One region of the Faecalicatena fissicatena genome, then DNA from elsewhere that is predicted to be linked to it. Evidence: predicted binding sites of a transcription regulator. Region 1 holds the regulator's gene; each other region holds the start of a gene.

The links. The regulator Rex, encoded in region 1, represses fermentation and respiration genes when NADH is low (regulators of the CRP and FNR family bind a similar motif). The targets are predictions, from matches to a motif close to ATTGTTAANTANTTAACAAT.
Region 2: a site for Rex is predicted at 4,944-4,963, ahead of H7U36_RS03625 (glycerol dehydrogenase). Genes of this name have one in related genera too.
Region 3: a site for Rex is predicted at 4,869-4,888, ahead of H7U36_RS08495 (NADH-quinone oxidoreductase subunit NuoE family protein). Genes of this name have one in related genera too.

The regions. Positions count from the first base shown of each region.
Region 1 is NZ_JACLYY010000001.1:59,429-67,522, forward strand. It holds gene H7U36_RS00290 (substrate-binding domain-containing protein) at 1-432, shown strand, start outside; gene ppk1 (polyphosphate kinase 1) at 450-2,522, shown strand; gene H7U36_RS00300 (magnesium transporter CorA family protein) at 2,582-3,493, shown strand; gene H7U36_RS00305 (ABC-F family ATP-binding cassette domain-containing protein) at 3,548-5,479, opposite strand; gene H7U36_RS00310 (redox-sensing transcriptional repressor Rex) at 5,666-6,319, shown strand; gene H7U36_RS00315 (bifunctional ADP-dependent NAD(P)H-hydrate dehydratase/NAD(P)H-hydrate epimerase) at 6,467-7,963, shown strand; gene alr (alanine racemase) at 7,967-8,094, shown strand, end outside.
Region 2 is NZ_JACLYY010000002.1:312,811-320,904, reverse strand. It holds gene mgtA (magnesium-translocating P-type ATPase) at 1-2,168, shown strand, start outside; gene H7U36_RS03630 (MATE family efflux transporter) at 2,322-3,668, shown strand; gene H7U36_RS03625 (glycerol dehydrogenase) at 3,812-4,912, opposite strand; gene H7U36_RS03620 (helix-turn-helix transcriptional regulator) at 5,087-5,968, opposite strand; gene H7U36_RS03615 (uroporphyrinogen decarboxylase family protein) at 6,118-7,113, shown strand; gene H7U36_RS03610 (cobalamin B12-binding domain-containing protein) at 7,129-7,776, shown strand; gene H7U36_RS03605 (ASKHA domain-containing protein) at 7,776-8,094, shown strand, end outside.
Region 3 is NZ_JACLYY010000007.1:39,631-47,724, reverse strand. It holds gene H7U36_RS08530 (cobalt ECF transporter S component CbiN) at 1-245, opposite strand, end outside; gene H7U36_RS08525 (energy-coupling factor ABC transporter permease) at 262-1,011, opposite strand; cobalamin riboswitch at 1,208-1,421, opposite strand; gene H7U36_RS08520 (PHP domain-containing protein) at 1,454-2,200, opposite strand; gene H7U36_RS08515 (hypothetical protein) at 2,203-2,532, opposite strand; gene H7U36_RS08510 ([Fe-Fe] hydrogenase large subunit C-terminal domain-containing protein) at 2,536-3,909, opposite strand; gene H7U36_RS08505 (ATP-binding protein) at 3,940-4,362, opposite strand; gene H7U36_RS08500 (DRTGG domain-containing protein) at 4,399-4,731, opposite strand; gene H7U36_RS08495 (NADH-quinone oxidoreductase subunit NuoE family protein) at 5,038-5,532, shown strand; gene H7U36_RS08490 (ATP-binding protein) at 5,535-6,092, shown strand; gene H7U36_RS08485 ((2Fe-2S) ferredoxin domain-containing protein) at 6,118-6,498, shown strand; gene nuoF (NADH-quinone oxidoreductase subunit NuoF) at 6,514-8,094, shown strand, end outside.

The sequences.
Region 1 (8,094 bases):
CTGACTTTTGTGACAGGAAAGGGACAGGAAATCGTGGGAGAGTTCTTTGTACCTGCCGGGGAGGGAAAGGATGTGTTCCTCTCCTCGCAGCCGGCCGGGACACTTCGGATCCACGGATCCACCAGTCTGGCTCCGGTGATGGAGGCGCTGGCTGAGGCCTACGAGGAGGCAAACCCGGGCGCGGACATCCAGGTGACGGCATCAGACTCCTCCCAGGGGATCACAGACACCCTGACAGGAGACTGCGATATGGCTATGGTTTCCAGAGAGCTGTATGATTACGAGAAAAATGTGCTGGATCCGGTCCCGGTGGCAAAGGACGGCATCCGGATCATCGTGCAGGCGTCCAATCCCCTTGACGACCTGAGCGCGGACATGCTGGCGGACATCTACAGAGGCGACATTGCCGAGTGGGCAGATACAAAGGAATAATAAAAGAGGAGGATACGATGGAGAAAGAAAAGGCAAAAAAACAGGTGTTTATGAACAGAGAGCTGTCCTGGCTGAAATTCAACGAGCGGGTGCTTGAGGAGGCGGAGGACGAGCGGGTGCCCCTGTGCGAGCGGCTCAGCTTTGCGTCCATCTACCAGAGCAACCTGGATGAATTTTTCATGGTCCGCGTGGGCTCCCTGCAGGACCAGATGCTGCTGGGAAAAAAGATCCGGGACAATAAGACCCATATGACCTCGGCGGAGCAGATCAGAGAGATCCTGAAAAAAGTGCGTGAGCTCAGCGGGAGAAGGGACAGGGCCTACAACACCCTGATGGAGAAGTTGGAGCCCTGCGGTGTGCGGCTGACAGATTTTGGCCGTCTCTCCGAGGAGGAGAAGGACAGCCTGTCCAGATTTTTCCAGATGGAGATCGCCCCCCTGATCTCCCCCACAGTGGTTGGAAAGAGACAGCCCTTCCCCTTCCTGCGCAACAAGGAGATCTACGCGGTGGCTGTCCTTGAGACGAAGAACAAAAAGGAGAGACTTGGCATTATCCCCTGCACCAACACCATGGTGGAGAGGCTGATCCCAGTGCGGGGGCAGGAGGGCTGTTACATGCTGGCAGAAGAGCTGATCCTCCACTATATTCCCAGAGTGTTCGACGGCTACCAGATCAAGGCCAAATCTCTGATCCGTGTAACAAGGAATGCGGACATTGACGCGGACGCCCTCTACGATGAGGACCTGGACTACCGGGAGTTCATGGCAGACCTGATCAAGAGGAGAAAAAAGCTCTCCCCGGTCCGCCTGGAGCTCTCCAGGGAGATGGATGGGGATGTGGTGGAGACACTCTGCAAATATCTGGATCTGGACTCTACCCACGTGTTCCGGAGCCAGGCGCCCCTGGATCTGTCCTTCCTCTTCCAGATACAGGACATCCTGCGGAAAAATCCGGAGCTCTTCTTTGAGAAGAGAGTGCCTCAGAAATCCCCCGCCTTCCAGGAGGGAAGAAGCCTCATAGAGCAGATCAAGGAGGAGGACAAGATGCTGTCCTATCCCTATGAGTCCATCCGGCCCTTCCTCCGCCTGCTCAGCGAGGCGGCTGAGGACGAGAACGTCATCTCCATTAAAATGACCCTCTACCGTCTGGCAAAGCAGAGCAAGGTGGTTGAGGCTCTCATAGAGGCGGCTGAGAACGGAAAAGAGGTCGTGGTCCTTGTGGAGCTGCGTGCACGCTTTGACGAGGAGAACAATATCGAGTGGTCCAGACGGCTTGAGGCGGCCGGCTGCCAGGTAATCTACGGTTTGGAGGGCTACAAGGTCCACTCCAAGCTCTGCCTGATCACCAGAAAGGCTGAGGGCCGGGTAGAGTACATCACCCAGATCGGAACCGGAAACTACAATGAGAAGACGTCCCGCCTCTACACGGATCTGTCGCTCATGACAGCAAATGTGGATATCGGGCTGGAGGCGTCAGCTGTGTTCCAGGCTCTTTCCAAGGGCGAGGTGGTGGAGAAGTCCGATAAGCTCCTGGTGGCGCCCAAGTGCCTCCAGAACAGAGTGCTGGATATGATCGACGGGGAGATCAGCCGGGCTCAGAACGGGGAGGAAGCCTACATCGGGCTGAAGCTGAACTCCCTGACAGACAAGAAGATCATCGACAAGCTGATCGAGGCCTCCTGTGCCGGCGTGAAGATCGACATGATCATCCGGGGCATTGCCTGTCTCATCCCAGGCGTGGAGGGCAGCACGGAGAACATCCGGATCATCAGTATTGTGGGCAGATTTCTGGAGCACTCCAGGATCTACATCTTTGGAAGGGGCCAGCGGGCAAAGTACTACATCGCCTCTGCGGACTTTATGACGAGAAACACGGTGCGCAGAGTGGAGGTGGCTGCCCCTGTCCTCCAGGAGGACTTAAAGGAGCGCCTGCAGTCCATTTTTGACACTATGCTGAGAGACAATCAGAAGGCCAGGGAGGCCTGCAGCGACGGGGAGTACAGACATGTGGCCCAGAAGGAGGGGGAGGAGCCCCTGAACGCTCAGGAGTATTTTTACCAGGAGGCCTACGAGAAGGCGGGGAAGGCATAAAATCGGAAAAGCATAAAATCGGAAAGCGCATAACATAGAGAGAAAAGGTGTTGAGAAGCATGATATGGAAGATGGGAGAGAGGCTGGAAAAAATGGACGAGGAGGCGTGGAGGCTGGAGCAGTGCCCCGCGGTCTTCCTCACCGACTCCCGGAACTCCAGGCGGGTTCTCGACCTGTCCGGCATCCAGTATGAAAATGATATCCAGCTGGGACAGATCGGCTTCTGCAAGCTGGAGACACAGCAGGAGTGCCTGGTTGGGACCCTGTGTATCCCCAAGCTGTTGGATGTGCTGGGAAGCCGCTACCGGATCTATTTTTTCATCAACCAGAATCATGTGGTGCTGGTGGACGACGAGGATTTCTCCATGCGGCTGATCCGCAGGATCAAGAGCAAAAAGGCTCACCAGGGAGAGACAAAGGAGCGGTTTATCTACAATTACATTGCCGAGTTCATGAGCAGGGACCAGGAGCTGCTGATGCAGTACGAGAAGACGCTGATGCACATGGAGGAGGACGCCATGCAGGGGAAGATCGAGAATTTCCAGCAGGAGCTGATGCCCATCAGGAGAAAGCTTCTGAACCTGCGCAGCTATTACGACGAGATGATGGATATGGGGAGAGAGCTGGAGGAAAATGAGAACGGCTTTTTCGCCAAAAAGCAGCTCAAATACTTCGGGACACTCTCAGACCGGGCAGACCGACTCATGAGCCGCACCTCCCACCTGCTGGAGTACGCCCAGCAGGTGCGGGACGTGTACCAGGCTCAGGTGGATGCAAGGCAGAACAGCAACATGCAGTTCCTCACCGTCCTGTCCACCATCTTCTTTCCGTTGACTTTGATCACGGGCTGGTACGGCATGAATTTTAAGGATATGCCTGAGCTGCAGAACGGCTATCCCGGGGTTATCGTGCTGAGCCTGATCGTCATCATTGTCTGTATTCTGATCTTCAAGAAGAAGAAAATATTATAGAGAAAAAATGCCATAAAATATGCGCCTGCATTACAAAAGAGGGAGGAGCCTGCCTTACGCAAGCTCCTCCCATTTTTCGTACAACTCCTCCAGCCGGGCGGCTATGTCCGCCTTTTCCTTTGCCAGCTCCTGGCATTTCACAGAGTTGGTGTACACCTCCTCTGTGGCCATGAGCTCGTCAATCTGTGCGTCCCGCTCCTCCAGACTGGTGATCAGATCCTCTGTCTTCTTCAGGTCGTTCTGTCTTTTGCGCTCCCTGGCCTGGGCCTCCTTTTGCTCCTGCCAGCTCAGCTTGGCCTCGGACACTGTCTCAGCGGGTGCGGCTTTCCCGGTCTTCGCTGAAGCGGGTGCGGAAGAGGAGGACGCGTAGGCGGCGGTCAGCTCCTCCCGCTTTTCCAGGTAGTAATCGTAGTTGCCGATGTAGTTCACAAAGGTGTGGTTCACCAGCTCCAGGATGCGGGTGGCCGTCTGGTTGATAAAATACCGGTCGTGGGATACATAGAGGACCGTGCCGGTATAATTGTTCAGGGCGTTTTCCAGTATCTCCTTTGAGGCGATGTCCAGATGGTTGGTGGGCTCGTCCAGGATCAGGAAATTGGCCTCTGAGAGCATCAGCTTTGCCAGGGATACCCGGCCCCGCTCGCCTCCGCTTAAATCTCCGATCCGCTTGAACACATCGTCCCCCGTGAAGAGGAAAGCGGCCAGCATGTTGCGGATCTGGGTGCCCGTCAGATCCGGGTAGTCGTCCGAGATCTCCTCGAACACAGTCTTCTCCATGTGGAGCACGTGGTGCTCCTGGTCGTAGTAGCCCACGTGGACGTTGGCCCCCAGGGTGAAGCTGCCGCTGTCTGCGGGGAGCACGTCGTTCAGGATCTTGAGGAGAGTGGTCTTTCCCGTCCCGTTGTCGCCGATGACGGCCACGTGCTCGCCCCGGCGGATGTCGAAGCTGACATCAGTGAAGAGCGTCTGATCCGGGAAGGCTTTGCTCAGGTGTTCTACCGAGAGAACATCGTTTCCGCTGACACAGGAGGGCTCCAGCGTCAGGTGGATGTCTGTCTTCAGCTCCGCCGGCTTCTCGATCCGCTCCATCTTGTCCAGCATTTTCTCCCGGCTCTCCGCCCGCTTGATGGACTTTTCACGGTTGAAGGAGCGGAGCTTCTCGATGACCGCCTCCTGGTGGCGGATCTCCAGCTGCTGGTTCATGTACTCCTTCAGGCGTGCCTCCCGGACCTGCTTTTTCTTCTCCGCGTAGGCGGAGTAGTTGCCCATGTAGGTGGTCAGCTTCCCCTGCTCGATCTCGACCACCTTTGTCACTACCCGGTTCAGAAAATACCGGTCATGGGACACGATGAGCACAGCCCCGGGGTAGTTCAGAAGATAGGTCTCCAGCCAGGAGATGGAGTTTAAGTCCAGGTGGTTGGTGGGCTCGTCAAGGAGCAGCACATCCGGTCTGGTGAGGAGCAGCTTCCCCAGGGAGACCCGGGTCTTCTGTCCTCCGGAGAGGGTGTCCACAGCCTTGGAGAAATCCTCCTCCCCAAAGCCCAGTCCCTTCAGAACGCCGGTGATCTCGCTCTCGTAGGCGTAGCCGTTCTCCCGCTCAAACTGCTCCGTCAGCCGGTGATAGGTGTTCAGCCGCTCTGTCAGGGCATCCCCCTGGAGGGAGGGCAGCTCCTCCTCGATCTGCCGGATCTCCCTCTCGATGGCGATGATCTGCGCCTTGGCGGTCTTCACCTCCTCGTAGATCGTGTTTCCCCCTGTCAGGTCCTGGTGCTGGGCCAGATAGCCCAGGGTGCGGCCCTTTGCCAGGGTGACTGAGCCGCCGTCCAGAGGCAGCTCCCCCACGATCATCTTGAGGATGGTGGATTTCCCGGCCCCATTGCTTCCCACCAGGGCTGCCTTCTCGTGGTCTTCTATATGGAAAGAGCCGTCGCGCACGATGACCTCCTCCCCAAATGATTTTTCTATATTGTGACATGCCAGTATCATGGTGTACCTCCTGCGTAAAAACCGTGCATTTTAAAGCCTTAACTATTATATCGGGGAACCTGCGGCGTGTCAATTTCCAGAAGGCTGTCAGCGCTGATTTGAGGAACTTTTGAGAACAATAAATTGACTTTATTGTAACAATTCTATATAATAAAATCTGAGAAACTGAAATGGAAGGTGGATAAAGTGGAAGGCAGAGAAATTTCGCAGGCAGTCATACGTAGACTTCCAAGATATTACCGCTATTTAGGGGAGCTGCTGGAGAACGGCGTGGAGCGCATTTCCTCCAACGACCTGAGCAAGAAAATGCATGTGACAGCATCCCAGATACGGCAGGATCTGAACAACTTCGGCGGCTTTGGCCAGCAGGGGTATGGATATAATGTAAAATATCTCTACACAGAGATAGGAAAGATACTTGGCCTGGAGGAGGATCATGACATGGTCATCATCGGGGCCGGTAATCTGGGACATGCGCTGGCGAACTACGCGGCGTTTGAAAAACGGGGATTTGTGCTCAAGGGTATCTTTGATGTCAATCCCACACTGAAGGGGATGACGATCCGGGGCGTGCCCATCCATATGATGGACGAGCTGGAGGACTTTGTTAAGAACAATGACATAGAGATCGGTATTCTGACGATCCCGAAGGCAAAGGCGATTGAGGTTGCCAACCAGTTGGTGTCGTACGGAGTGAAGGCGATATGGAACTTCGCACATACGGATCTGAATCTTCCGGATGATGTGATCGTTGAAAATGTCCACCTGTCAGAGAGCCTGATGCGGCTGTCCTACAATATCAGCCGTTACAAAGAGGAACAGAAAAAATCAGAGAAGTAACAGGACTTTGAGACGTGTAAAGCCGGCGTGTGTGAGACAGGCCTTCTTTACACGTCTTTTGCGTTGCCGTGGACCTGTCTGAGCGCAGCGGGACGGCGGCTTCAAAAACGAACCTGCCTGTGGCGCAGGGAAAGGGAGGGTGATTTTATGCTATTTCTGCCAGACGGAAGACAGATGAAGGCGGCGGACAGCTATACCATACGGGAGAAAAAGATCCCGTCGCTGATCCTGATGGAGCGTGCGGCCCGCACGTTTGTGGAGACGGTCATGGACAGAGGCTTTGACCTGTCCTGCGTGTGCGTGGTGTGCGGCTCCGGCAACAACGGGGGAGACGGCTTTGCCATCGCAAGGCTGCTGCTTGAGAAGGGGGCCGGAGTGACTGCGGTGATGGTGGGAAATCCGGACCACTGCACAGAGGAGACAAAGAGGCAGATCGAGCTTTTCAAGGAGGCCGGAGGCGTCCTGGGAAACTCTTTCGAAGAAGGAGAATATAGTATACTGATAGACGCCATTTTCGGAGCCGGCTTAAGCCGCCGGGTGGAGGGGAGCTATCTCGCCTGTATCCAGGCTATGAACCGGTCCGGAGGCGTGAAGATCGCGGTGGATGTTCCCTCCGGCGTCTCCACCACCAACGGGGAAGTGGCCACGAGCGCTTTTAAGGCGGATCTGACAGTGACCTTCCAGTGCGCCAAGCTGGGATGTACCCTGGATCCCGGCCGGGATTACGCCGGGGAGTTGGTCGTGAGGGATATCGGTGTCGATACCTCGGGCCTGGAGGGAGACAGCAAGGTGGCCTACGCCCTGGAGGAGAAGGACGCGGGGAGCATGCTTCCCAGGAGACGGCCCGACTCCCACAAGGGGGATTACGGGAAAGCCCTTATCATAGCCGGGAGCCAGGGCATGGCGGGGGCCGCTTATCTGGCAGCCCTGGCAGCCTACAGGACAGGGGCGGGGCTTGTGCAGATCTACACACCGGAGGACAACCGGACCATCCTGCAGACCTTGCTGCCGGAGGCCATCATCCGCTGCTATGACTTCTTTGACGAGCGGGAGCTCCTAAGGCTCCTTAGCTGGGCGGACGTAGTCAGCATCGGGTCCGGACTTGGCACAAGTGACAAGGCAAGGCGCATCCTGCAGACTACGCTGGAGAACGTGCAGGTTCCCTGCGTGGTGGATGCGGACGGCCTGAACCTGCTGGCGGAGCACACCCGCTATCTGGGAAAGCTGCCCCACGAAAATTTCGTATTCACGCCCCACATGAAGGAAATGTCAAGAGTCACAAGAAGGCCGGTGGAGGAGCTGAAGAGGAACCGATTGGATGTGCTGGCCCAGTTCACGGGAGAGTACCGTGTCACCTGTGTGCTGAAGGACGCCAGGACCTGCGTGTGCAGGCAGGGGGAGCACCCCTTTGTGAACCTGTCCGGCAACGCGGCGATGGCAAAGGCCGGAAGCGGCGATGTGCTGGCGGGAGTCATCACAGGGCTCCTGGCCCAGGGGATGTCCTGCTTTGACAGCGCGGTTCTGGGCGTATACCTGCACGGGCTTGCGGGGGACGCGGCCCGGGAGGAGAAGGGCATATACAGTGTGCTGGCAAGAGATCTGGCAGACGCGGTAGGGACGGTATTGAAAAGACTGGAGGAATAGAGCATGAAGAAATACACCAGGATCTGTGCCAGGATCGACCTGGATGCGATCGAGTACAATCTGGAGATGATGAGAAGGAGACTCCCTTCTGACACGAAGATGATCGGCGTCATCAAGATGGACGGCTACGG
Region 2 (8,094 bases), on a different contig from region 1:
ATATGATCCCTGCGGATCTGCGCATCCTGTCCGCCAAGGACCTCTTTATCAGCCAGTCGGCCCTGACAGGAGAGAGCGAGCCGGTGGAGAAGACAGGAGAGCGGACAGCCGGGAAGGGCGGCCTGACGGAAATGGCCAACCTGGCATTTATGGGCAGCAATGTGATCAGCGGGTCGGCCCAGGCAGTGGTGATCGCTGTGGGCGATGACACCATGTTGGGCACAATGGCGGGAGCCCTGGATGAGAAGCCCCCCAAGACAACCTTTGAAAAGGGCGTCAACGCGGTCTCCTGGGTGCTGATCCGGTTCATGCTTGTCATGGTGCCGGTGGTCCTCTTCATCAACGGCTTTACAAAGGGAGACTGGATGCAGGCGGTTCTCTTTGCCATCTCCGTGGCGGTGGGGCTGACCCCGGAGATGCTGCCCATGATCGTCACCACATCCCTGGCAAAGGGCTCCCTTGCCATGAGTAGGAAAAAGGTCATTGTGAAAAACCTGAATTCCATTCAGAACCTGGGCGGTGTGGATATCCTGTGCACGGACAAGACCGGCACGCTCACCCGGGATAAGGTAGTGCTGGAATACCATCTGAATGTGGACGGGCAGGAGGACGACCGGGTGCTGCGCCACGGCTTTCTCAACAGCTATTTCCAGACCGGGCTGAAAAACCTGATCGATATTGCGGTCATTGAGAAGCAGAAGGAGCTGGGGGCAGAGGAGCTGATCCGCCGGTATACGAAGACAGACGAGGTTCCCTTTGACTTCCAGCGCCGCCGGATGAGCGTGGTGGTGAGAGATACAGAGGGCAAGACCCAGATGGTCACAAAGGGAGCTGTGGAGGAGATGCTGGGCTGCTGCTCCTTCGCGGAGTGCGGCGGCAGGATCCGCCCTCTGGAGGACGAGGTGAGGGAGCTTGTGCTTGCAAGGGCGGAGAGGCTCAACGAGGCGGGGATGCGGGTGATCGCTGTGGCCCAGAAGACAGATCCCTCCCCGGAGGGGCAGTTCTCCGCGGCAGACGAGAGGGACATGGTCCTGATCGGCTTTTTGGCCTTTCTGGATCCGCCCAAGGCGGACACAGGGGAAGCCCTCCTGGCTCTTCGGGAGTACGGCGTCACGACAAAAATCCTGACAGGGGACAATGAGAAGGTGACCCGGGCCATCTGCAGGCAGGTGGGGTTGGACGGAAGGGCCATCCTGCTGGGAGATGAGGTGGACCGGATGGATGACGGCGAGCTGGGGAGAAGGGCGGAAAAGACCACTGTCTTTGCCAAGCTTTCGCCGTCCCAGAAGGAGCGGATCGTCCGGGTGCTCCGGGAGAGGGGACACTGTGTGGGCTACATGGGGGACGGGATCAACGATGCGGCTGCCATGAAAGCGGCGGACGTGGGGATTTCGGTGGACACGGCTGTGGATATTGCCAAGGAGGCCTCCTCTGTCATCCTGATTGAGAAGGACCTGAAGGTGCTGGCCCGGGGCGTTCTGGAGGGGAGAAAGACCTATGCCAACATGATCAAATACATCAAGATGACCGCATCCTCCAACTTTGGAAACATTTTTTCCATCCTGGCAGCAAGCGCGTTTCTGCCTTTCCTGCCCATGGAGTCCATCCATCTCATCCTGCTGAACCTGATCTACGACATTTCCTGCACAGCCATGTCCTGGGACAATGTGGATGAGGACTGGCTGCGGGTGCCGAGAAAATGGGACGCCTCCGGGATCAGCCGATTTATGCTCTGGAACGGCCCGGTGAGCTCGGTGTTTGACATTGTCACCTTTGCGGTGCTGTATTTTGTGATCTGTCCCGCATGCACGGGCGGGCAGCTGTTTTCCCGGATCGCCGGGCAGGAGGGGCAGGCGCTCTTTGCTTCCCTCTTCCAGGCGGGATGGTTCGTGGAGTCCATGTGGAGCCAGATGCTGGTGATCCACACGATCCGCACGCCCCATCTCCCCTTTGTGCAGAGCCGGGCTTCCGCGCCGGTTGCGCTCCTGTCGCTGGCGGGCATCGGGATCGCCACATGGATCCCCTTCACGCCGGTGGGGGATGCCCTGGGCCTTGCGCCGCTGCCGGCTGTGTACTTTGGGTGGCTTGCGGCGATCGTGGCCGGGTATATGGCGCTGGCCACCGCTGTGAAGAAGCTCTATATACGCCGATACGGGGAGTGGCTGTGATCCGAAGACTTGATCCGTAAACGTGATCTGGAAACGTGATCCGGAAAGCCGGCGGGCGTCTATTGACGAAAACCGGAGAAAGCAGTAAGATAGCCATGGCACAAAACGAAGTGGAGGGATCGGACATTGAAAAGGAATAAATATGAAATAGATATGTGCAATGGGACTATCATGGACAAGCTGATCTCATTTTCGCTTCCCCTGATGCTGACAAGCATCCTGCAGCTTATGTTCAACGCGGTGGACATCATCGTGGTGGGGCGTTTCAGCGGGAGCGACGCCCTGGCAGCTGTTGGCTCCACTACGGCGCTGATCAACATTTTCACCAATCTCTTTATCGGCATCTCCCTGGGGGCAAACGTGCTGGCCGCCAGGTACTATGCGGCCGGCCGGGACAAGGAGATGTCCGAGTCCGTACATACCGCCATCGCCCTGGCCCTGGTCAGCGGCATCATCATGGCCTTTGTGGGCTTTGCCATGTCCCGCTTTGCCCTGAGCCTGATGGATACCCCGGGAAATGTGATCGGTCAGTCCACCACGTACATGAGGATCTATTTCCTTGGCATGCCCTTCTTTATGCTCTATAACTACGGGGCGGCTATCCTGCGGGCGGTGGGGGACACGAAGAGGCCCCTGATGTTCCTCTGCGTGGCGGGGCTGGCCAATGTGGTGCTGGATCTTTTGCTTGTCATCGTCATCCCCCTGGACGTGGCCGGCGTGGCCATTGGCACAGTGGCCTCCCAGATGGTCTCCAGCATCCTGGTGCTGCGCTGCCTCCACAGGACGGAGGGAAGCTATCAGCTGCGCTTCTCAAAGCTCAGGATCAGAGCTGTCTACCTGAAGCGGATCTTTCAGGTGGGCATACCGGCGGGCATCCAGAGTACGGTCATCAATTTCTCTAACGCCATGCTCCAGTCCTCAGTCAACTCCTTCGGCTCTATCGCCATGGCAGGCTACACGGCGGCCAACAACATCCTGGGCTTTCTCTATGTGTCGGTGAACGCGGTGACACAGGCCTGCATGAGCTTTACCAGCCAGAATTACAGCGTTGGCAAGCAGAAGCGGATGGACCGGGTGCTGGCGGACTGCATGATCCTGTCGGCCGGCGCGGCCCTGGTGCTGGGCGTGGGGGCCTATGTATTCGGCTCACGGCTCCTTGGGATCTACACCTCAGACCCGGAGGTGATCCAGTGCGGACTGGAGATCCTGTCCATCACCACTGTTCCCTATTTCCTCTGCGGCATCATGGATCTCTTTCCGGGCGCCCTGCGGGGCATGGGACGCTCCGCCGTGCCCATGATCCTGTCCGTCATCGGGACAGTGGGAACCAGGATCGTGTGGATCTACGGCTTCTTTCCCCACCACAGATCCCTGCACTTCCTGTTCATCTCCTACCCCGGCTCCTGGATCTTCACCATTGCCATGCAGGCGGTGTGCTTCTGGTTCGTGCGGAAGCAGTGCATCCGGCAGCTGAAGCGGGAGGGGATCTACAGCGTCTAGGTCAGACCGGATAAGGTATGAAAGATTTCAATAGACATTTCAATAGACAGAGACAGGCAGGAGCCCTGACTACAAGTCGGGCGCTCCTGCCTGTTTTATATAGATCGCTGGTTAAGGAAAAGCGTTTGCCTCGTGGCAGATGTTTATTTCGAGGATGCCAGGCGCTCCTTTCCCAGAGCGTCCGCGGCGATGATGGCCGCGTAGAGCTGGTCAGGAGTCACGTCCGCCACCATGTTGTGGATGGATTCGCCCTCTACGCAGGATTTCTCGGCGATGACGCGTATCTCTTCATCCTTTGTGATGCCAATTTCCTCCAGGGTAACCGGCAGACCGACCTCCATGCAGAAATCCTGAACCTCCCGGAACTCCTCCTTCGAGGCTCCCTCCAGCACGAGCTGGACGAGAGTGCCGAAGGCAACGCAGCAGCCATGGGGCGCGCTGTGTCCGCCAAGGGCGGTGAGACCATTGTAGAAGGAGTGGGCTACCGCGAGGCCGCCGTTGTCAGCGCCCACGCCGGAGAGATAGACATTGGCCTCGATGATGGCTTCCAGGGCGGGAGTGACCACATGGCACTCGCAGGCCTTCCTGGCGGCAGCCCCGTATTCCTTCAGGGTGTCATAGCAGAGGCGGCACAGCGCCATAGCGGATCGGGTAATGCCTCCGTTTTCCAGGCTGGGAGCGTCTGTGCGCTGGCAGGCCCTGGCCTCAAAATAGGTGCCCAGGGCGTCGCCCATACCGGCTACCAGGAACTTCACAGGGGCATTTGCGATGATCTCGCTGTCCACGATCACGGCCTCAGGATTCTTTGGGTAGAACAGATAGCTGTTGAAGGTCTTGTCATCGTTGTAAATGACAGAGAGACCAGTGCAGGGGGCATCCGTAGCCACCACAGTGGGGATGATCACTACCGGCAGATTTTCGTAGTAGGCAGTGGCCTTGGCCGTGTCGATGGCGGAGCCGCCGCCAACGCCAACGATGACGTTGAGTCCTTCCTGCCTTGCGATCTGTCTCATTTTTTCAATCTCGCCTACGCTGGAGACCCCGCCGAAGATCTCATAGTGGCGGATATCCTCCGTCCCCTCAAAGCTCTTCTCGATTTTATCGTGACACATCTTATGCCCGCTTCTGGAGCAGATGAAGAGCCAGCTGTTTCCCAGATCCTTCATCTCCTCGTGGAAATGGAGAAGGGAGTCCTTGCCCTGAACATATTTTTGAGGTGCGCGCATCATTCTCAGTCTAAGCATAATAAATCCTCCTTTGCGACACATAAAAAGGTGTGTTAAAAATTTATCAATTTCAATTCTGATTATAGCACCCCGGGGTGCAAAAGCAAGAGTAAAAAGACTGAAAAAAACATCAGATTTTCAGAAAGGTTTGTGCAAGATTGAAAACCGGACGGGAGATAAGGAACAGAAGGGTCAAGTCTGCCGGGCGCTTCCCCTGTCCGCCCCGGGCACCTGGTGGAGGGCCCGGAACTGGCGGGGGGTCAGGGTGGTGTACTTTTTAAACTGCTTGGAGAAGGAGAAGCTGTCCGGGTAGCCGGTCCGGGCGGCGATCTCCTGGATGGACAGGCTGTCCTGCAGGAGCAGCTCCTTGGCGCTGTTCAGCCGCTTCTGGATGAGGTAGGTGTGGGGCGGCATGTGGAATTCCTGGCGGAAGAGCTTGCGGAAATTCTCGTAGCCAAGGCCCAGGTATTCCGCTGTGCCCCGGCAGCTGTCGTCCGGGATCTGGCCGCTTCCGAGAAGATCCCTGGCCTCGTACAGGAGGGTGCGCACGGAGGGACGCAGGCTCTGCCTCCTGTGCATGTCATAGATGCCGAAGACGAGCTGCTGCGCCTCCAGGAGAAGGTAGGGGAGCTGTTCCTGTGTGGAGTGCTCCAGGTGGTCGTAGAGCAGAAGGCACCGGTCCAGAAGAGACTGGGAGAGACCAGGGGAGAGCACCGGCTGATCCAGGAGGAGGCCCATGTGCCGCAGGGACCGGTAGGTCTCATATCCAAAGCAGACAAAAAACTCCAGCCATTTCCCGTCCTCCTTTGTGATGGTGGAATGTTTGATATAGGGAAGACGCTGAACGAAGCATCCGGGATAGATCCGGGTGCTTTTTCCGTCTTTGTCCAGATAGGTGCCCTCCCCGCTCAGGAGAAGGAGGGCGCCGTAATATTTGAAGACCAGATTTTCGTTCTGGGGCAGGTGGCGGGTGTGGTGGATAAACCCGCAGCTCAGTATGGAGTTGTTGGGATCCAGTCCCAGGGTCCGGTGAACGGATCTGGTGACAAAAAGCTTTTCCGGGATCTGCAGCATGGGAAAGTCCTCCTCTCATCTGTCGAATATCATTTACCAGATATGACATTTTTTCTACCATAACAGACATGTAAATCATACCATCCGGCGGATAAAATGTAAATAACGACAAAAAGGAAAAGGAGCGGCAGACAGAGATGGATTTTGACATGGAAAAATGGATGCGGGACATGGTGAGCCCCGGAGAGAAAAGGCCTCTTCCGGTGCTCTCCTTTCCGGGGATCCAGATCACAGGAAACACAGTGGAGGAGACGGTGAGGAGCGGACGGCTCCAGGCCGAGTGCATGGAGGCCATTGCGGACAGATTTGACATGGCAGCCGTGCTGGGGCTGATGGATCTGTCGGTGGAGGCGGAGGCCTTCGGCAGCCCGGTGCGCTACAGCAGCCAGGAGGTGCCTACGGTGACGGCGGCCATCATCCAGGAGGAAGAGGAGGCGGATGCCCTGCAGGTGCCCCCGGTGGGAGCTGGAAGAACAGGGGAGTGCCTGGCCGGGATCCGGCAGGTGGCCGGACAGGTGAAGGATCGGCCTGTCCTGGCGGGGATGATCGGACCCTACTCCCTGGCGGGGCGGCTTCTGGATATGACGGAGATCATGATCCTGTGCTACGAGGAGCCCGAGATAGTGGAGACCGTGCTGGAGAAGGTGACAGGCTTTCTCTGCGACTACGCCAGGGCCTTTAAGGAGGCGGGAGCCGACGGCATCGTCATGGCCGAGCCGGCGGCGGGACTTCTCTCCCCGGGGCTTTTCCGGGAGTTCTCCGTTCCCTATGTGAAGCGGATCTGCCAGGCGGCCCGGGAGGCGGGTCTTGCCCTCATTTACCACAACTGCGGCATGGTGGAGCCGCTTCTTGGGGACATCGCGGATATACCCGCCGACGGGTACAGCTTCGGTAACGCGGTGGACATGGCAAGAGTGCTGAAGGAGATGCCGGGAGACCGGATCGTTATGGGCAACATCGACCCGGTGGGCGTGCTCAGGAGCGGCACGCCGGAGACGGTGGAAAAAGCTGTGACAGAGCTTATGGAGAGGTGCGGCAGGTATCCCAATTTCCTGCTCTCCAGCGGCTGCGATATCCCCCCGGTGACGCCCCTTGCCAATCTGCAGGCGTTTTTTGACAGCGCGCAGGCGTTTTACGGGAAATAAAGGAGGAGAAGGAAAATGGAACTTTTACAGGAAATGTCGGAGCTTTTGCAGAAGGGGAAGGCAAAGAAGGTGAAGGCCCTGGTACAGCAGGCCCTGGACGAGGGCATAAATCCCAAGGAGATCTTAAACGAGGGCCTTCTGTCGGGCATGATGGTCATTGGCGGAAAATTCAAGAACAACGAGGTGTTCGTGCCGGAGGTGCTGGTGGCAGCCCGGGCCATGAACGCCGGGCTCTCCATCCTGGAGCCCAGGCTTGTGGAGGTGGGCAACGAGCCCGTGGGCCGGGCTGTCATCGGGACAGTCCAGGGGGATCTCCACGATATCGGCAAAAATCTGGTCTGTATGATGTTCAAGGGGGCTGGCTTTGAGGTCTGCGACCTGGGCGTGGACGTGAGCTCAGACGCCTTCATCGACAAGGCGGAGGAGATGCACGCAGATGTCATCGGCATGTCCGCTCTTCTGAGCACCACCATGTGCCAGATGCAGTCCTGCATTGACAGGCTGAAGGAGAGAGGCCTGCGGGACAAATACATTGTCATGATCGGCGGCGCCCCTGTGACAGACGAGTTTGCCAGCCAGATCGGGGCGGACTACTACACGCCGGACGCCGCCTCCGCGGCGGAGACGGCCCGGTCCGCTGTCATGGAAAAGAAGAGCGCGTAATGCGGTACACAGATTTTCATATCCACATCTCAAAGGAGGAGGTCTGCCGCCTGGTGGACGGGGAAAAGAGCGGCCTTCAAAAGATGCTGGAGGAAGAGCTGGAGGAAATGCTGCCGGAGGCCCGAAGAAGGCTGGATCCGGCGGCTTTTCTGGGATTTGGAGACGAGGAGGAAGCCCTCTATGTCATCACTACCGTGGGGGCGGACTTAAGCGACTGGTCCGGGCAGCTTTTCAAGGAGGGAGACTGCGTCCGGGCTATGCTGGCAGATGCCCTGGCGGATGTCTGCCTCTTCCAGATGGACCGGCAGCTCCGGGAGG
Region 3 (8,094 bases), on a different contig from region 1:
CCGATGCCGGTCTGGACGCAGAAGATGAGGCTCTCTACCTCTCCAGGCAGCTCGCCGCCCAGAAGATTTTCCAGGACAGGAGTGGACCAGGGCTCGTAGGATGCGCCTCTGACTTCCTCCACCATGACGCTGCCTGCGTCGTCGGACCCGCCGAAGGAAGCTCCCTTCCGTGCAAAGAGGGGGACTACGGCGATGAGGACAGCGATAACAAGCAGGATAAGCACGGTTTTTGTATTTTTGCTCATATGTTTCTTCTTCATCCTATTTTACCTCCCTGTAGTAGCCGATCAGCTTCAGCTCCGGCTGTGCGTAGGACTCAAGAGCGATGACGATGACCACTGTGAGTATTCCCTCGATGACAGCAAGAGGCACCTGTGTGGGGGCAAAGACACCCAGAAATTTCAGGGCGGAGGCGGCCACTCCCCCCTGCTGGGACGGATAGGCCAGGGCAAGCTGCAGGCTGGTCACGCAGTAGGTGAAGAGGTCTCCCAGAGCGGCAGAAAGGAAGATGGACACTCTCCGGTTGACCCTCAGCCTGCTGAGGAGTGCGTACAGTCCCCAGGCGAGAAAGGGGCCTGCGATGGCCATGGAGAAGGTGTTGGCTCCCAGGGTGGTCAGTCCTCCGTGAGCCAGCAGGATGGCCTGGAAGAGAAGGACGATGACGCCCAGGATGCTGACGCAGGAGGGGCCGAAAAGGATGGCTCCAAGTCCTGTCCCTGTCATGTGGGAGCAGCTCCCGGTGACAGAGGGGATTTTCAGAGAGGAGATCACGAAGATAAAGGCCCCGGACATGGCCAGCAGTATGAGTGCCTTCCGGTTTTCCTGTACGGTCCTTCGGATAGAGAAAAAGCCTGCCAGCACAAAGGGAAGACATAAAACGCCCCAGGCGATGCAGAAGCCCCCGGGCAGATAGCCCTCCATGATGTGCATGGCGTTTGCCTCCGGCGCCGCCGCAAGGGACAGGGCGAAGACGCCGGCGAGAGCCACCAGCAGTTTTTCGCGGTGTGCCATAGATTTGTTTGTCATATTGTGTTGATCCTCCTTCATTTCATACCGTGTGGGTATCTGTATGTATGATCCGGCGCTGTGTGCCGGTATCAGATAAATGCCCCTGTCGGGATCGCAACAGGGGCATCAAAAATACAGAAGCAGACCGGGCGGCTCTGTCTTCCGTTTCCATACCTCTCATCATACTCCGTGACAGACGGCAGTTCCCTACAAGCAGGCAGGTCTTCTGACTTGGAGATCCGCACAGCCTTTGCCTTCCCATATCCCTGAGTGTGAATGACCCGGACACAGTGGACCATAAAGACTGTTCCCTCCTTACAGCGGCGGGACCGTACAGGACTTGCACCTGTTTCCCTATTATCCCTGCCGTTTCTTTTGTGAGATGGCAGGGCACCTGTATGTATCTGATTTTCTTACCACAGGATAGCACACCTGCAGGGGCAAGTCAATCCCTGCGATCCCCGGCATGTTGGATATATGCCGGGGGCGCAGACAGGACCTCCAGTATATCCGGTATGCTGCGGGAGGCGCAGGGGATCTGCAGATCCGGCTCTCTGATGTCCCAGAGATAGTGGGCATCTGAATTTGAGAGGATGCGGCAGCTCTCCAGATAGGGGTGGTCTCTCCTTAGCTGATGCAGCTTTGTGAGATCGCGGATTTCCGCGCAACGGAAAGTGCTCTCCGGGGGGATAAAGCCCAGGTTGGATAGCAGGCTGGTGGAGGATCTGTCCAGGTGGGCCGGAAAGCAGAGGCCGTGGAATCCTGCCACGAGAGCTTCTGTCCGGTAGAAGGGGATGTCTGTAGCATTGATCAGGAGCTTCTCTAAGGTGCCTGTGATCTGATCCTTCTCATCCAGGATCAGCTGTTCTCCGAAAATGTCCGGACGGTTTTTTACGGGAAGAAGATGGAGATACACATACTGGTCGAAATCCATGGCCGCCTCAAGAGTGGGAAACAGACAGACTACATGGACCTCCTCGGAGGTGGTCAGCTCCATGCCCGGGATCAAGGTAATACCCAGATCCTCGGCGTGCCTCATGGCAGCGGGACAGTTCCGGCAGGAATTGTGGTCTGTGAGGGCGATCACATCCAGCCCCTTCACGGCGGCCATGCCGGCGATGTTGGCCGGTGTCATGTCTTTGTCGCCGCAGGGAGAGAGGCAGGAGTGGATGTGAAGGTCGTAGTAGAGCATGCTCACAGCAGACCATGCACCGCCAGGGCTGCCTCGAAGACGGGCAGCTCTGTGTAAAACACGGTGATCTCTTCTTTTTCGGCGCAGGCCAGGTCCTCCGGTGTGAGGGCAGCTCCCTCTGCCAGGATCACACAGGAGACATCCGCCAGGGAGGCCACTGCCAGTGTATTCCGGTTTCCCATGACAGTGACCCAGGCGCAGCCCTCGGGGGCCTTTCCCATGGCAACGCTGAGCAGGTCGCAGCAGAACACCTTCGTCACTGCCTTATCGGCTCTGCCCCGGTTTTTCAGCTCAAAACAATTTTTTTCGATCAGGTCCCGCACGGCAGTCATCTGTCACACATCCTTTCTCCGCAGCTCCAGAGCCAGCTTGCCGATGGAGTGCTGCAGGTTCTGCAGATCCACAGGACTGATATGTCCGGCAGCCTCCATCTCGGTGGTCAGGTAGGACAGGTCGCCGGAGAGGCTCTGGATATACTCGATAAACTCATAGATACAGTCGTTTCTGGAGGCCTCGCCCCGCACGATATCCTCCGCCAGGGCCCGGCAGGTGGGAGCGCCGCAGGAGCCGCAGTCCAGGCCGGGAAGCTGCTCTGTCAGGTCCTCCACCATACCCATCATCTCAAAGCTTTCGCGGAAATTGCTCCCAAGGCGGAAGACCGGCTCGTACTCCACATACTCTTCCCACAGATAGTCCACATCCGGGCAGGCTTCCATATGAGTGCCGGAGACGGGCAGATACCGATGGAGCCGCTTTGTCTTGGCAGTGGCCACGTAGGGGTTTTCCACAGTCAGAGGTCCGCCCACGCAGCCTCCGTTGCAGGCGTTCAGCTCCACGAACAAAAGGCCGTGGAATTTTTCGTCCTCCAGATCGCTGAGCACCCGCAGGACGTTCATGATGCCGTCGGCTGCCAGATAATTGTCCGTTATGAGGCCGGCCGCCTCACCTCCGCTGTTGCTCCAGCCGATGCCGATCCGGCCGGAGGTGGAGAGGGGGCGCAGCTCCGACTCGTCCTGGGTCATGTGGGACAGGAGGATTGGGTACACATCCTTGATGGCAACTACCTTGTCTATCTGGCTTTTCTCAATGCCCAGGGGAGCCTTGGCGTAAGTGACCTTGGAGGGACAGGGAGAGATGAAGAAGATCCCGATGTCCGAGGAGGGAAGTCCGGTCCTCTCCATGGCAAGCTTTCTGGCAATCTGTGCCGCGATCTCCACCGGGGGCCGGATGGGAAGGAGCCGGGGGATCAGGGTGGGAAAGCGGACCCGGATGATGCGCACGATGGTGGGACAGGCGCTGCTGATAAAGGGAGCCTCGTCCCTGTGCTCTTCTATGTAGGAGCGGGTCATCTCAGACACCAGCTCCGCCGCGGCGCTCACCTCAAAGACATCGTCAAAGCCCATGGAGAGTAGGGCGTTGAGGACAATGTCCACGTTGGTCAGATTGTTGAACTGGGCGTAGAGGGAGGGGGCGGGAAGAGCAACCGTGTATTTATAATCATGCATCTCATCCAGAGAGTCCGACTCCGCGATCTTGGCGTGGTGGGGACAGTACCGGATACACCGGCCGCAGTCCACGCAGAACTGGGGCTTGATGGAGGCCTTTCCGCCGTGTACCCGGATGGCCTGGGTGGGGCAGTATTTGATACAGTTGATGCAGCCTGTGCAGGCATCTTTATCCAGTTTGACAGAATGTATGAATTTATCCAAAAGATGTCCTCCTTTACAGGGCAGATACGCCTACAGATGTATGTCCATAGTCACAGTGGTCCCCACCCCCACCTCTGTGTCGATCTGCATATTGTCTGAATATTTCTTCATGTTGGGCAGACCCATGCCTGCGCCAAAGCCCAGGGAACGGACCTCCTCCGGGGCGGTGGAGTAGCCCAGCTGCATGGCTTTTTCCACATCCGGGATGCCGGGGCCTGTGTCCGCCAGTATGATCTGGATATTGTCGTCAGTGACCATGACCTTGATGGCGCCGCCTCCCGCATGGATGACCATGTTGATCTCCCCCTCGTACATGGCGATGGCAACTCTGCGGATGGCACCGCTGTCCACGCCCATCATCTTGAGCTTATTCTTTACACTGCTGCTGGCCTCGCCGGCGCGGGTGAAATCATCGCCGGGGACCTGATATTCAAATGTCAGACATTCGCTCATGTTTTGATTACCTCCTTGAAGCCGGCAGGGCCGGCATTACAGCCCGCTGCTGTATAGAATGCCGCAGGTTGTATACATTCCTTTTTCTGTGTGCAGGACGCACATCTCCCTTGCTCTTGCCAGATTCAGGATCTCGCTGTCCAGGGGCTTGCCCCGCACAAAGACGATGCAGGACACATCCAGCATTTCGGCAGTGCGGATGACCTGTGGATTGCACAGACCGGTGAGAAGGACGCAGTGTGGATTTGCAAAGGCCAGCACATCGCTCATCATGTCCGAGGCAAAGGCCTCCTCCACCTCATGGTCCAGCATCTGTTCCCCGGACAGGATCTGTGCATCCAGAAGGGCTTTGATTTCTCTGATTACCATGGAAACCTCCTGTGAAAATACTGCAAACAAAGTAAAAAAATATAAAATATGAAACAATGAGTATAATGAGAGTATAGCATCAGAAAATAGTCAAATCAAGGCAATTTGTATAAAATAGATAAAAATAGAAGAACAATATTGTGCATTTTTTAACATATAATGTGAAAAAATGGACGTAGAAAAGTTATAATCACTAAAAAACAGGAGAGATAATTGTAGATATTTAGAAAAGTCTGTGATAGAATGATTGAAGAGTGAAAGACAAAGTAATTTTCAGACAAAAATTGAGAACAAGGAGGTTTACAGATGGTTTCTACGAAGTCGACCGTTCCGTTCCGGGGAACGAAAGAGCAGGAAGAGGCGCTTCTTGCTGTCATCCGCGGCATGAAGGATGAGAAGGGCGCCCTCATGCCGATTCTGCAGAAGGCTCAGGAGATATACGGTTATCTTCCCATAGAAGTGCAGAAGATCATTTCCGATGAGACGGGGATCCCCCTGGAGAAAATCTACGGAGTTGTGACATTTTATTCACAGTTTACTCTAAGCCCCAAGGGCAGATACCAGATTTCTGTCTGTCTTGGCACGGCATGCTACGTGAAGGGCTCCGGAGACATCTACAACAAGCTGATGGAGAAGCTTGGCATTGTGGGCGGGGAGTGTACACCCGACGGAAAATTTTCACTGGATGCGTGCCGCTGTATCGGCGCCTGCGGCCTGGCTCCGGTCATGACTATCAACGATGAGGTCTACGGCAGGCTGAAGGTGGACGATATCGACGACATCCTGGCCAAATACGAATAGCCATGCTGCCGGAGATATCCCTTCATATCCTGGACGTGGCGGAGAATTCCGTCCGGGCAGGCGCGACCCTGGTAAGGATCGAAGTGCTGGCTGACACGGCTGAAAATACCCTCTCCGTTACAATAGCGGACAACGGCTGCGGCATGTCAGAGGAACAGCTTGCAAAAGTGGAAGATCCCTTTTTTACCACCAGGAATACCCGGAAGGTGGGGCTTGGCATTCCCTTTTTCAAGCAGGCGGCCCTGGCCACAGGAGGAAGCTTTTCCATCCGGTCAAAGGAGGGGGAGGGGACAGTGACAAAGGCGGTGTTTGTCCTCGACAGCATCGACAGGATGCCCCTGGGAGATATGACAGCCACCATACATACACTTGTCACCTGCCATGAGGAGATGGATCTTTACTACAGATACGCCCGGGACGGACGCGCATTCACGCTGGATACCCGGGAGATGAGGGAAATACTTGGAAATGTGCCGCTGAGCTCGCCGGAGGTGTCCAGGTTCCTGAAGGAATACCTGGATGAGAACCGGAGGGAGGTGGACAGCGGCAGTACGTTATAGGAAAAAGAAAGATTGGAGGAAGGATATGAAATCTCTTGAAGAATTACGTGCCATACGAGAGAAGATGCAGGGAAAAGTAGGCTTCCGCTCCGAGGACGCCACCCAGACCAGGGTGGTGGTGGGAATGGCCACCTGCGGCATCGCAAGCGGCGCCCGCCCTGTACTCACGGCCCTTGCTGACGCTGTGCAGGAGGAGGGTCTGAACAATATCAATGTCACCCAGACAGGGTGCATCGGCCTGTGCCAGTATGAGCCCATTGTGGAGGTCATGGAGCCGGGCAGGGAGAAGGTAACTTACGTGAAAATGACACCCGAGAAGGCGATGGAGGTGTTCCGCCTGCACTTAAAAGGCGGCCAGGTGGTGACCAAGTACACCCTCGCCTCAGAGCAGCTCGGAAAAGAGTAGAAGGAGGTTGCAGCTATGTATCGTTCACATGTACTGGTCTGTGGAGGAACCGGATGTACCTCCTCGGGCAGCCAGAAGATCAGAGACAGACTGGAGGAAGAGATAAGAAAGCAGGGACTGGAAAATGAAGTCGGCGTGGTAAAGACAGGCTGCTTCGGCCTGTGCGCTTTGGGTCCCATCATGATCGTGTACCCGGAAGGGGCCTTCTATTCCATGGTCAAGGAGGAGGATATCCCGGAGATCGTGTCCGAGCACCTCTTAAAAGGAAGAGTGGTCAAGCGTCTCCTCTATGATGAGACAGTCAAAGGCGCGGAGGTGCTGCCGCTCCAGGAGACAAAATTCTACAAAAAGCAGCACCGCATCGCTCTCAGGAACTGCGGTGTCATTAACCCGGAGAATATTGAGGAGTACATCGGCACCGGCGGATACGAGGCGCTGGGGAAGGTGCTCACAGAGATGAAGCCCCAGGACGTGATCCAGATCCTTCTGGACAGCGGCCTTCGGGGAAGAGGAGGAGCCGGCTTCCCCACGGGACTGAAGTGGAAATTCGCCGCCGCCAACGAGGCGGATCAGAAGTATGTCTGTTGTAACGCCGACGAGGGAGACCCGGGAGCATTTATGGACCGCTCCGTGCTGGAGGGAGATCCCCACGTAGTGCTGGAGGCCATGGCCATTGCGGGCTACGCCATTGGCGCCTCACAGGGCTATATCTATGTCCGGGCAGAGTACCCCATCGCAGTAGAGAGACTGAACATTGCCATCGGCCAGGCAAGAGAGTACGGCCTTCTCGGAACAGACATTTTCGGGACAGGATTTGATTTTGACATTGAGCTGCGCCTGGGTGCAGGAGCCTTTGTGTGCGGCGAGGAGACGGCCCTCATGACCTCTATTGAAGGAAACAGAGGAGAGCCCCGTCCCCGTCCGCCATTCCCGGCGCTGAAGGGCCTGTTCCAGAAACCGACTATACTGAATAATGTAGAAACCTACGCAAATATTCCCCAGATTATCCTCAACGGACCAGAGTGGTTCGCCTCCATGGGAACCGAGAAGTCCAAGGGGACAAAGGTCTTTGCCCTGGGCGGAAAGGTGAACAACACAGGACTGGTGGAAATCCCCATGGGCACCACTCTGCGGGAGATCGTGGAAGAGATCGGCGGAGGCATCCCAAAGGGCAAGAAATTCAAGGCGGCCCAGACCGGCGGCCCTTCCGGCGGATGTATCCCGGCAGAGCACTTTGACGTGCCCATTGACTACGACAACCTTATCGCCATCGGCTCCATGATGGGCTCCGGCGGTCTCATCGTCATGGACGAGGACACCTGTATGGTGGACATCGCCAAATTTTTCCTGGAGTTTACGGTGGATGAGTCCTGCGGAAAATGTACCCCCTGCCGTGTGGGTACAAGGCGCATGCTGGAGATACTGGAGAAGATCACAAAGGGACAGGGAACCATGGAGGACCTGGACCGTCTGGAGGAGCTGGCAGAGCACCTGAAATCCAATTCCCTGTGCGCCCTGGGGCAGACAGCCCCCAACCCGGTTCTGTCTACTCTGCGGTACTTCCGGGACGAGTACATTGCCCACATTGTGGATAAG